Linked DNA regions of Idiomarina loihiensis L2TR. The protein of the gene in region 1 interacts with the protein of each later gene in a pairwise test. Links are inferred from orthologs where the notes say so. Each region holds a gene or a part of one and is shown on either strand. Other genes may lie near its edges.

Evidence for each region.
Region 2: the proteins of groL (region 1) and grpE interact in binary tests that used the Escherichia coli proteins (3 or more experiments, as listed by UniProt). The link is inferred for Idiomarina loihiensis L2TR from one-to-one orthologs.

Annotation. Positions count from the first base shown.
Region 1 is NC_006512.1:2,441,772-2,450,586, reverse strand. What follows is about bases 4,815-7,665. They hold groL (chaperonin GroEL), read left to right. Parts: upstream 4,815-5,342; coding sequence 5,343-6,989; downstream 6,990-7,665. Other genes in these bases: priC (primosomal replication protein PriC), read right to left, coding at 7,601-7,665; IL_RS11710 (DUF3016 domain-containing protein), read left to right, coding at 7,114-7,620; IL_RS11720 (co-chaperone GroES), read left to right, coding at 4,995-5,285; cutA (divalent-cation tolerance protein CutA), read right to left, coding at 4,815-4,830. Outside these bases: prmA (50S ribosomal protein L11 methyltransferase), read right to left, coding at 1-360; accC (acetyl-CoA carboxylase biotin carboxylase subunit), read right to left, coding at 364-1,713; accB (acetyl-CoA carboxylase biotin carboxyl carrier protein), read right to left, coding at 1,734-2,189; aroQ (type II 3-dehydroquinate dehydratase), read right to left, coding at 2,204-2,662; IL_RS11730 (protein-disulfide reductase DsbD), read right to left, coding at 2,807-4,513; more of cutA, read right to left, coding at 4,510-4,814; more of priC, read right to left, coding at 7,666-7,921; EF-P beta-lysylation protein EpmB, read right to left, coding at 7,918-8,815.
Region 2 is NC_006512.1:1,043,671-1,047,922, reverse strand. Bases 1,533-4,252 are described here. They hold grpE (nucleotide exchange factor GrpE), read left to right. Parts: upstream 1,533-2,419; coding sequence 2,420-3,085; downstream 3,086-4,252. Other genes in these bases: dnaK (molecular chaperone DnaK), read left to right, coding at 3,191-4,252; nadK (NAD(+) kinase), read right to left, coding at 1,533-2,277. In the rest of the region: DNA repair protein RecN, read right to left, coding at 1-1,318; more of nadK, read right to left, coding at 1,399-1,532. UniProt on the Escherichia coli protein: Participates actively in the response to hyperosmotic and heat shock by preventing the aggregation of stress-denatured proteins, in association with DnaK and GrpE. It is the nucleotide exchange factor for DnaK and may function as a thermosensor.

The DNA.
Region 1 (8,815 bases):
CTCCCGCCAGCTGGGGCAAATCCATAAATTCTCGCCAAACTGAATAGGGTGGAAGTTATCCATCCATTCGCGTTCCCAGTCTTTGTCTTCCAGTGCATCGACTTTGTACTGCAAATCGCTGCCGAAAATGTTGGACTGTTTCAGGTTGGCAATAATGGCTTTGATGTCCGCGTCGGCGTCAAATAAGCCCGTGGCTAGAGTGTGTTCCCACAATATAACGTCGCCGGGGCGGGGTTCAAAAATGGGCGTGTCGGCGCCGTCTCGGTAAGTTACCGCCTGAGCGCCGTTAGCCATGAGCATGTCACCCACTTGGGGCGCATGCTCTTCACTACAGGAAAGGGTGAGTTGTATCCAGGGCATTAATTAATGCCCGCCTATACCAAGTTTTTTCTCAAGGTAGTGAATGTTGGTACCACCGTGCTGGAAGTTTTCATCTGCCATAATTGATTTTTGCAGAGGAATATTGGTTTTAATGTCTTCGATGATCAATTCATTTAAAGCATTACGCATACGGGCAATAGCAATATCACGGTTTTCGCCGTAAGTAATCAGCTTGCCTATCATCGAGTCATAGTTCGGCGGAACTTTGTAATCCGCGTAAACGTGTGAGTCCCAACGCACACCAAAGCCACCCGGAGAGTGGAAACGGGTGATAGTGCCCGGTGACGGTGTAAAGGTTTCAGGGTCTTCGGCGTTAATCCGACATTCAATGGCATGACCACGAATGACAACATCTTCCTGGCTGACCGAAAGCTGACGACCGGCTGCAATGCGCAACTGCTCTTTAATCAAGTCGATACCTGTGACCATCTCGGTAACCGGATGCTCAACCTGAATACGGGTGTTCATTTCAATGAAATAGAATTCACCATTTTCGTACAAGAATTCAAATGTACCAGCGCCACGGTAGCCAAGCTCTACACAAGCTTTGGCACAACGCTCACCAATAAATTTACGCATTTCAGGGGTGATACCCGGCGCAGGTGCCTCTTCAACCACTTTCTGGTGACGACGCTGCATCGAGCAGTCACGTTCACCTAAATGAATGGCATTGCCTTGTCCATCGGCCAGAACCTGAATTTCCACATGGCGAGGGTTTTCAAGGAATTTTTCCATATAGACAACAGGGTTACCGAAGGCTGCGCGAGCTTCGTTCTGAGTCATAGTGATAGAGCTGAGCAATTCGCTCTCCTCGCGTACAACCCGCATACCACGACCACCGCCGCCGCCTGCTGCTTTAATAATAATGGGGTAACCAATGCGCTTAGCAAGCTTCTTATTACGTTCGTCGTCGTCATCCAGAGGGCCATCCGACCCCGGAACGCAAGGAACGCCGGTTTTCTTCATTGCCTTAATGGCTGATACTTTGTCGCCCATAAGACGGATAAGATCCGGCGTTGGTCCAACAAAAATGAAGCCAGATTGTTCAACTTGTTCAGCAAAATCGGCGTTTTCGGCCAGAAAGCCGTAACCCGGGTGAATAGCTGCTGCATCCGTAATTTCAGCGGCGCTGATAATACGGGGAATGTTCAGGTAGCTCTCGTTCGCTGGCGCTTTACCTATGCAAATTGCTTCGTCTGCAAGTAAAACGTGTTTAAGGTTTCTATCAACCGTTGAATGAACTGCCACTGTTTTAATGCCGAGCTCTTTACAGGCTCGCAGTATGCGCAGTGCAATTTCGCCACGGTTGGCAATGACCACTTTATCTAACATGACAAATACCTGCGGTTACTTTATTCGATGATAAACAGTGGCTGATCAAATTCAACCGGCTCTTCGTTATCTACTAAAATCTGTTTAACGACACCGGATTTGTCTGCTTCAATCTGGTTCATCATTTTCATTGCTTCAATAATGCACAGTGTTTCGCCGGCATTAACGCGAGAGCCAACAGTAACGAAAGGCTTTGCATCAGGAGATGGAGCTTCGTAGAAGGTTCCAACCATAGGAGAGCGAACAACGTGGCCGCTAATTTCTTCACTGGCTGGTTCAGCCGCTGGCTGGCTTGCCGGAGCTGATTGTGGCGCTTGCTGAGGGGCGTGTTGCGGTTGTGGCGCGTATTGCATCGGTGCAGGCTGCGCACTGTAACGATTAATCCGAACTGACTCTTCGCCCTCGGTAATTTCCAGTTCTGCTACGCCAGATTCTTCAACGAGCTCGATCAGTTTCTTAATTTTTCGGATATCCATGCTAACGTCTACCTTTAGTTATCTGTATTGTTCAATGTAGTTAAAGCTGCTTGTAATGCGTATTCATAACCACGGGCGCCAAGCCCGCAGATAACACCGTCAGCCACGTCTGCCAAATAAGAATGGTGGCGGAAGCTCTCACGGCGATAAATATTGGAAAGGTGCACTTCAATAAAAGGGATTTTCACAGCCAATAACGCATCGCGTAATGCCACGCTGGTGTGTGCGTAGGCTGCCGGATTAATCACAATATAATCTACGGAGTCTTTGGCGGCTTGCTGGATCCAGTCAATTAACTGGTGTTCAGCATTGGACTGACGGAAATCTAGTGCTGTTGCGTGTTGTTTAGCAATGGCTCCCAGCGAATCAGCGATATCATCCAGGCTTTGCTTACCATAAAGCTCTGGTTCACGCTGCCCCAGTAAATTTAGATTCGGGCCATTGAGCACTAATATTTTAAAACGTTCTGCCATTGTGCCGCCATTTGCTGTGAAGTTACGGAAACTATTAAAAGTGACCACAACTTTCAGTTTGGGTTCCTATAACAACAGTATTATAGGGAAAAAAAGCAAGATTGCAGCACTTTACTGGTCTTATCAGCGCATTTAGGCACAAGTTTACTCGGAAACTATCTTTTCCAGATGCTTTTTGAAATCCTCAGCGTTCATATAACCGGTAACCCGGTATTCAGGGCGTTCGTTGCCTTCAGGGTCAAAGAACAGAATGGTGGGTAGCCCCAGCACCTTGTAGCGACTCAGAATCTCAACGTCTTGCGCGTTATTGCGGGTAACATCGGCCTGAATGAGTTTAAACTCCTGAAACTGCGCCTGAACCTGCTCATCTGAAAAGGTGTACTGCTCGAATTCCTTGCAGGCCACGCACCAGTCCGCATAAAGGTCTAGCATTACCCATCGGTCACTTTCTGCTACTTGTTGTTGTATGTCGCTGACATTACTAACAACAGTAAAAAGGCCGTGACTTTTTTGTTCCAGTTGCGCTTTATTAACCTGCCAGTAACTGCCTGTAGTAGCCGCCGCTGCTAAGAGTACAATAGTGATAACTTTCGTGGTGATCCGAAGCGGCTGGCTTATCGAAACAGCCAGAGATACGGCGGCGAGAATAAAGTAAAAAATCCACAGCCACATGCTAATACTGGTCGGAATAAGGCGCTCAATTAAGAATAAGGTAACTGCCAATAACAGCCAACCGAAGAACTGCTTAACCACGTTCATCCACGCGCCGGCTTTGGGCAGAAGCTTGCCGCCACTTAAGCCGAATAGAATAAGCGGCACGCCCATACCCAGGCTTAATGCGTAAAGAATAGCGACGCCGCTTACCATATCGCCCGATTGCGCAATAAAGAGTAACGCCCCTGACAAGGGGGCTGTGGTACAGGGTGATGCTACCAGGCCGGAAATAGCGCCGATAATAAAGACGCCAACGATATTGCCTCCGCTTTGCTGGCCGCTAAAGCTTTGCAGTTTTGACTGCCAGCTAATAGGAAGCTGCAGCGTATAAGCTCCGAACATACTCAAAGCAAAAAGCGCGAACAATACTGCAAGAACAATTAACACCACCGGATGCTGAAAGTAAGCCTGATACTGCATACCCGCTGATGCCACAACCAGGCCTAATAGAGAATAGGTAATGGCCATACCCTGAACGTATATAAAGGAAAGCCAAAGTGTGTTTTTCCAGTTACGTTCACGGTTGCCCAGCACAACGCCGGATAAAATGGGGTACATAGGAAACACGCAGGGGGTAAAAGCTAAGCCAATACCCAAAGCAAAAAAGAGTAACAATGTAATGATTAAATGTTGTTCACCTATACCGAACAGGCTGCTGTCGGTGTTTGGCGGTGCGGTGGCGGGGGCGGTTTCACTAGTACTGGAGAGTTTAATCTGCTTTTCAGTGGGCGGGTAACATAACCCCGCATCTGCGCAGCCCTGATACTGAACGGTAATGGTGTCGCCGGAAAACTCCGGGTTAAGTGTAAAAGACCACTCAACGTAGTTGCGGTATACAATTGACTCGCCAAAAAACTCATCGTTATGAGACTCGCCTTGCGGGAGTTCGGGTTCTGCTGCTAATGCATTTTCGGGAACCACCTTAAAGCGGTGTTGATACAAATAGTACTCGGGAGCGACAACCCAACTGACCGTCACTTTGCTGTCATTAACTTCGCTGTCGAAATCAAAAGCCTGATCTACCGATAAAAACTGATTGTCCTGCTGGAATGGATTCGACTGCACACTATGTGCTGGCGCAACGACGGCAAAAACCAGAGTTAAGGCTGCGAGACATGTGATGAATCTTTGTATCATTTAACTGAGTCCTGTATCCACGTCAGATAATCGGGTAAACCATCTTCAATATTGATGCTTATTAATTCTGGAGAATCGTAAGGGTGAATAGCACTGATGGTACTTTTTATGTCACTGAAACGTTCCGCAGTCGATTTTATCAGTAAAAGCCACTCCTGGTCTTCATGCAATTCGCCCTGCCAGGAGTAAATAGAGGTCATATTAGGCACTATGTTGACGCAGGCCACTAGCTTTTTTTCGAGTAGAGAACGCGCCAGCTGTTTAGCCGAGTCAGAACTGTCTGTGGTGCATAAAATTAATTGTGGTTGCTGAGTCATAGAACCTCCCTATAGCGCCTGTCAGTTTTGCAAATTAGCATAAAAATTTTTGAGCTTCCCCCTTGATAACAAAAATTCCTCCCCCATTTAATGTGCACACACATTTTTATCCGCCCCTTAGGGGTATTAACCACTAACAACAATAGGTTGAGGAGTTATCAACAATGAAACTTCGTCCTTTACACGATCGAGTCATTATTAAGCGCACCGAAGTCGAAGCGAAATCGGCTGGCGGCATTGTTCTGACTGGTTCTGCGGCAGAAAAATCTACTCGCGGTGAAATCGTAGCAGTAGGCAAAGGCCGCATTCTGGATAACGGTGAGGTACGTGCACTAGACGTAAAAGCTGGTGACAAAGTGCTGTTCAATGAAGGCTACGGTGTTAAAACCGAGAAAATTGACGGTGAAGAGTACTTAATCATGAGCGAAAGCGACATTCTGGCTGTTGAAGAATAAGACGTCAGAAACGCTTACTAGCACAACCGACTAAACGAATTTAAGAGGAAAGCAAAAATGGCAGCTAAAGAAGTCAAATTTGGTAACACAGCACGTCAAAAAATGCTGAAAGGCGTTAACATTCTTGCTGATTCAGTAAAAGTGACGCTGGGTCCAAAAGGTCGCAACGTTGTATTAGATAAGTCTTACGGTTCTCCTGTTATCACCAAAGACGGTGTGTCTGTTGCGAAAGAAATCGAGCTGGAAGATAAGTTCGAGAACATGGGCGCGCAGATGGTTAAAGAAGTGGCGTCTAAAGCAAATGACGAAGCGGGTGACGGTACAACAACCGCAACCGTTCTGGCTCAAGCCATTGTTAACGAAGGCTTGAAGTCAGTAGCCGCAGGCATGAACCCGATGGATCTTAAGCGCGGTATCGACAAAGCGGTTATCGCTGCAGTTGAAGAGCTGAAGAAAATTTCTCAGCCTTGTGCCGACAGCAAAGCCATTGCTCAGGTAGCGACTATTTCTGCAAACGCTGATCACACTATTGGCGAAATCATTGCTCAGGCAATGGACAAAGTAGGCCAGGAAGGTGTTATCACCGTTGAAGAAGGTCAGGCACTGACTGACGAGCTGGACGTTGTTGAAGGTATGCAGTTCGACCGTGGTTACTTGTCTCCTTACTTCATTAACAACCAGGAAAGTGGTTCGGTTGAATTAGACAATCCGTTCATTCTTCTGATTGATAAGAAAATCTCTAATATCCGCGAGTTACTGCCGGTATTAGAAGGTGTTTCTAAAGCCGGTAAACCTCTGCTGATTATTGCTGAAGACGTTGAAGGCGAAGCGCTGGCAACTCTGGTTGTGAACAATATGCGTGGCATCGTTAAAGTTGCTGCGGTTAAAGCACCAGGCTTTGGCGACCGTCGTAAAGCTATGCTGCAGGACATTGCTGTTCTGACTGGCGGTACTGTGGTTTCTGAAGAAATTGGTATGGAGCTGGAAAAAACGCAGCTGGAAGACTTAGGTACTGCGAAGCGCGTTGTGATTACTAAAGACAACACCACTGTTGTTGACGGTAATGGCGACGATACCGCTATCGACGGTCGTGTTAACCAAATCAAGCAGCAGATGGAAGACACTACGTCTGACTATGACCGTGAAAAACTGCAAGAGCGTCTGGCTAAGTTAGCTGGCGGTGTTGCGGTGATTAAAGTCGGCGCTGCTACTGAAATGGAAATGAAAGAGAAAAAAGCGCGCGTTGAAGATGCGTTGCATGCAACTCGTGCAGCTGTTGAAGAAGGCGTGGTACCTGGTGGTGGTGTTGCTTTGGTTCGCGCTGCGAGCAAACTGGCAGAACTGCGTGGTGACAACGAAGAACAGAACGTTGGTATCCGTTTAGCCCTGCGTGCGATGGAAGCGCCGTTGCGTCAAATCGCAATGAACGCTGGCGCCGAAGGTTCTGTGGTTGCTAACAACGTACGTGCTGGCGAAGGTAACTATGGTTACAATGCCGGTAACGACACTTACGGCGATATGCTGGAAATGGGTATTCTGGATCCAACCAAAGTAACCCGTTCGGCACTTCAGTTCGCGGCATCTGTTGGCGCACTGATGATCACCACCGAAGCAATGATTGCTGACATCCCACAAGATGACAACGCAGGCGGCATGCCTGGCGGCGACATGGGTGGAATGGGCGGTATGGGCGGCATGATGTAAGCCTCCCAACGCACTTTTGAAAAGGGGAGCCTTGATGGCTCCCCTTTTTTTATGGAATTTTTTTCATTATTTGTGTTCTAACCTAGAGATGACACCCTTGGCGATTGTATGGGAGGAAGATAGCATGCGTGTTCAAGGTATAGTGGGAGCGGCGTTATTAGCCTGTAGCTTTACAGCATATGCTGGTACGGCTGAAGTTTCCTGGAAAGATGTTGATAGTTACACAGATATTCGACCGGCCGATGGCTTACGTGATCGGTACCAGAAAAAGGTGATGGATAAGCTGACTGAGCATTTTCAGGAGTTGGCGGCAAAGCTTCCTGAAGATCAGAAGCTGGAAATTACCGTAACAGACGTTGATTTAACCGGCCGGGTTGAACCGACATTTGGACGCTCGAGTTCAAATTACGTGCGCATTGTTCGGGAAATTGACTTCCCTAGAATGGAATTTGATTATCGTTTAATGAGTAACTCAGGAGAAGCTGTAAAGGAAGGCCAGGCTCACGTAAAAAATATGGGGTTTAATTACGACAGCCTGGCATCAAGGATGAGACGGGATGACTTATATTTTGAAAAGCAGATGCTGACTCAGTGGTTCGAAGAAACCTTTGTTAACCAGCCTGACGAATAGCTTTAAGACGAGCGAGAGTTTCAGTCATCAACTGTAATTGTTGTACCAGTAACTGCAACTGCTGCTCGTTTTCTTTGTCCTGCTGCCATTTTTCAAAGTTGGCAGCAATTTCATTAAGGTAGGGCTGAAAACGGTTGCCTGTGCTTTCAAATACCGTTTGCTCGGCGAAAACGCCCTGGAACTTGGCTTTGCCTTGTTGACGCAGATCGTCAAGGTACTGGTCTGCATCAATAACTTGACGATACAGTTGCTGAAGATGATCCTGCAGTTTGCTTTCTACACTTTCCAGGTTATCGCTCATAGTTTTTCCTCTGTTAATGTATTAGTGCCGTCCGGCATGATAGCGGTTTTACTGAGTTCACCAGCTTCCTCTCTGACCAGGCGAGGAACCAGAAACCCAGGTAATTCATGAGTCATTTTTTGCCACAAGGCTTGCGCCTTCTCGTCACTAACCGCGAAATGGCTGGCGCCTTCAACTTTGTCCAGCTGGTGCAAATAGTAGGGCATAACCCGGGCACTAAATAACTTTTCACTAAGCTCAATAAGCGCGGTTAAATTATCATTTACTCCGCTGAGCAAGACGCTCTGGTTCAGTAAATGGATACCCGCGTGGTGCCAGTCATCGAGTGCCCCGGCTAACTCAGGAGAAATCTCATTTGCATGATTCGCATGAAGCACTAAGACGCTTTGCAAACGACTGTTGCTGAGCACTTCTTTAAGCTTATGCGTCAGGCGGGAGGGTATCACGACTGGCAACCGGCTATGAATACGTAAACGGGTGAGTTGGGGCAATAATTCAAATTCGTTAATCAACCCTTTAAGCCGCTCGTCCTTTGCCATTAGAGGGTCGCCGCCGCTCAGAATCACCTCATTAATTTCCGGGTGTTGTCGGATGTACTCCAGTGTCTCCGTTAGTTGGCGTTTGCTGAAAGTTAATTCGTCGTAAGGAAAGTGACGCCGAAAGCAATAACGGCAATTGACTGCGCAACCGCCTTGCAGTATCAACAATACTCGGCTTTTATACTTGTGCAGAAGACCATTTACGGGGCCTTGCTGTTCTTGCAGAGGGTCGGTGCTGTAACCGGGCTCCGACTCAAACTCGTTGTGCAAAGGGAGCACCTGACGTAATAATGGATCGTTAGAGTCTCCGACTTGCATTTGCGCAACAAAAGGCTTTGGCACGCGCATAGCAAAG
Region 2 (4,252 bases), 1.4 Mb from region 1 along the record:
TTCGTGAAAGTTCACCCCCGGAAGCGACTTTATTCAGCGCCTGTATGGGTTGTCCCGGGTTGGTTGTGACCAGAAATTCGACCTCATCGGTACCCAGTCGGGTAGCCCGGGCGCTGGCATCATGTTCAACCTGAATAACAAAACGACCATGGGGCATATTCAACTCTTGCATCGAGCTGCTTATTTTTTGACTTAATTCCGCAGCTGCCTGCTCGCGGCTAGCGGAAAGCTTAAGGGCACTCTCACGGTAAACTTTGCGAGCCTGCTGCCGGTCTTCGTCAAGCTTCTCGGCTTGTTCACCGGCTTGTTCCAGATTATCAAGCTCATCTATTAGCTTTTTGTGTTGCTGGCTCAGTTCCGAGCCGGGTATCTGGTGCTTCTTCGCTAAATGGATAGCGGCGCTTAAGCGGTCTTCTATAATCTGAAGTTCGCCCGGGTCGAGCTCTAAGTCGTCCTGATACTGGCGTAATTCAAGTGCCGCTTCTTCAATGTGTACTTTCGCCTGTTGCAGTAACTGGTTAATAGGAGAAAGCGCGGTATCCATCTCTTCAGCTTCAGCTAAGCGTTGGCTGGCTGACTGAACCAGGCTGGATGCGTTATTGTGCTCTCCTTCGTAAAGAGCGTTTAAAGCAAACACGCCAGCTTCGAGTAAAACCTTGCTGTTACTTAAGCGTTTGTGTTTTTGCTCCAGCTCGTCGAATTCGCCATCAGCTAGCGCGAACTCATTCAGCTCATTAACCTGGTATTCAAGTAATTGACGCTGGGCTTCCAGCTCTTCTTTTTGTTGCTGATAGCTTTGGTATTGTTTTTCAACTGAAGCCCAGTTTTTATAGTCTTGCTGGACTTTGTCTAATAAGTGCTGATGGCGGGCGTAGCTATCGAGTAGCGTTAATTGATGCTCCTCTTTTAACAATAGTTGATGTTCGTGCTGACCATGAATGTTAACTAACAGAGGTGCAAGGGATTTTTGCTGACTGACGGGAACCGGTGTTCCGTTAATCCATGCTTTGGAGCGTCCGTCGCGCTGAATAACCCGACGTAAAACGCAGTCATCATCAGCATCAAACTCATTTTCAGTTAACCACTGATGGGCGGGGCTGGCATCTTCCAAAGCGAAAACAGCTGTAATTTCCGCTTTTTCCTGGCCCGGACGAACCCAGTTAGCATCGGCCCGACTACCCAGGCAAAGGCTCAAGGCATCCAGAGCTATAGATTTACCGGCGCCGGTTTCACCGGTGATAGCGGTCATGCCGTTGTGAAATTCAATGTCTAAAGATTTAACGACTGCAAAGTTGCGAATAGTTAATTGGGATAACATAATCTTCGCTCCAATACTGTTGATATATACAGGTTATACAGTATTTATACAGTAGCTGCGTCGAAATGCAAGTATCCTGTTTAAAAAAGTCGGCTACCCCAGCCTAGTTTATTACGTAATACGTGATAGTAGTTGTGGTCAATAGGATGAATCATACGTAAGGCTTTAGGGTATTTTTTAATAATAACATCATCCCCGGGGTGTACTGTCATCCTGACATGTCCATCGCAACTGATTTGCAGTAAGTCATTGTCGAAAGCTGCTTTCAACCTGACTTCACTGTTACCGTCGACGACAATTGGCCGACTGCTTAAAGTATGGGGAAACATAGTCACCAGAGTCATTGCGTCCAGACCGGGATGCAAAATAGGGCCGCCGCCTGACAATGAATAGGCGGTAGAGCCGGTTGGAGTGGCGCAAATTAAACCATCAGAGCGTTGACTAAAGACAAAATGGTCGTTCACGTAGAGTTCAAACTCTATCATGTGCGCGACTTTGTCGGAGTGCAGGACAATTTCATTAATTGCTCTGCCGGTACCCGATGAACTGCCGTTGTTAATGACTTCGGCGGAGAGCAGGAAACGTTCTTCTACGTGGTAGTTTCCATTAAGTACAGACAACAAAGGCGTCATGACTTCGTCAGGGTCTAAGTCGGTTAAAAAGCCCAAATTACCGCGATTGACGCCGATAACACCGATATCATACTCACATAAGGCGCGGGCAGCACCGAGCATGTTGCCATCACCACCGACGACAATAGCAATTTCGGCCCATTCACCTAAGTCCGGCAGGCTCAGCGTCTCAACTTCTTCCGGCAGGTTTAATTGCTCCGCCGTACGTGCTTCCAGACACAGCGCAAAACCACGATGAATTAAAGCCGTGGTAATCGTTTCTAAAGTTAACTGGGTACCACGGTCGTCGGCTTTGCCGAGTAACCCAATCTTTGTAAAAGCGCTCATTAACGGGATCCTTATGCGTTCGTGTGCTTACGCTACGATGAGCAAGAAAATTTATCAAGTAAGAGAAATCCCCTTGAAAGAAAAAAACTTGCCCCCATTAATCTTGCAACCTTAATTTTAAACTGGTTAAAGAGAGTCACTTATGACCGACAAAAACGATTCGAAACAGAAAAACGAAGCGGCTGATGAGCCGACCGTTGAGCAGCAAAAAGCTGAACAGGAAGCTGCACAGGCAGCGGAAGAGGCGTTGCAGCAGGACGTAGCAGCCGATGAAACTGAAACTGCGGGACAGTCATCAGAGCAAACGGATCGCATTGCTGAGCTGGAATTAGCTTTAAGTAAAGCAGAAGCGAAAGTAAATGATCAACGCGACTCGGTACTGCGCACCCAGGCTGAAATGGAAAATGTTCGTCGCCGGGCCAGTCAGGATGTTGAAAAAGCACATAAGTTTGCGCTGGAGAAGTTTGCTAATGAAATACTAACCTCTGTAGATAACCTGGAGCGTGCTTTACAGCTGGCTGATAAAGAAGATGAAGCGAACAAAAACTTTGTAGAGGGGATTGAGCTTACCTACAAAAATTTAACCTCAACTCTGGAAAAGTTCGGTGTAAAAGCAATTGGTGCAGAAGGCGAAGCCTTTAATCCGGATCAACACCAGGCCATGTCGATGCAGGAATCCGATGAGCATCCGAACAATACTATTATGGCGGTAATGCAAAAAGGCTACGAGCTGAATGGACGCCTGTTGCGTCCGGCAATGGTAATGGTGGCGCGTAACTCGAACTCGGGTGTGGATACAAAAGCGTAACAAAATCGAAAATTATCCCTGTGTTGGGTATTGAAATTCGAACATAGGCACCCCAGATAAGGGGTAACGAAACAAATTACATGAATCAGAAGTTGGAGACGAATCATGGGTAAAACGATTGGTATAGATTTAGGTACAACAAACTCTTGCGTTGCTGTACTGGATGGTGGCAAAGCTCGCGTTATTGAAAATGGCGAAGGCGACCGTACAACGCCGTCAGTAGTTGCATTTACTGACGATGGCGAAATTTTGGTCGGTTCACCGGCAAAACGCCAGGCAGTAACCAACCCAAATAAAACCTTATTTGCGATTAAGCGCCTAATTGGCCGTCGCTTTCAGGACGAAGAAGTACAGCGTGATATCGGTATTATGCCTTACAAAATTGTTAAGGCTGACAACGGTGACGCATGGGTAGAAATTGATGGTGACAAAAAAGCGCCACCACAAATTTCTGCGGAAGTCCTGAAAAAGATGAAAAAGACCGCCGAAGAATTTCTGGGCGAGAAAGTAACGGATGCGGTAATTACTGTACCGGCATACTTTAACGATGCCCAGCGTCAGGCAACCAAAGACGCCGGTAAAATCGCTGGTCTTAACGTAAAACGTATTATTAACGAACCAACAGCCGCTGCTTTAGCGTACGGCATGGACAAGAAGTCCGGCGACAACGTGATTGCGGTGTATGACTTAGGTGGTGGTACGTTCGATATCTCTATTATTGAGATTGACGAAGTTGAAGGTGAGCATACCTTCGAAGTACTGGCAACTAACGGTGATACACACTTAGGTGGTGAAGACTTTGATAACCGTTTAATCAACTACTTAGTTGAGCAGTTCCAAAAAGACCAGGGCATGGACTTGCGTAAAGATCCATTAGCTATGCAGCGTCTTAAAGAAGCCGCAGAGAAAGCGAAAATTGAACTGTCGTCAGCGCAGCAGACCGAAGTGAACTTGCCGTACATTACGGCAGACAACGCAGGTCCTAAGCACATGGCCATTAAAGTGACCCGTGCGAAGCTGGAATCACTGGTTGAAGATTTAATCAAGAAGTCGCTTGAGCCATTGAAACAGGCTTTAGCCGATGCGGATCTGTCTGTCAGCGACATTCAGGACATTATCATGGTCGGTGGTCAGACTCGTATGCCGAAAGTACAGGCTGCGGTAACG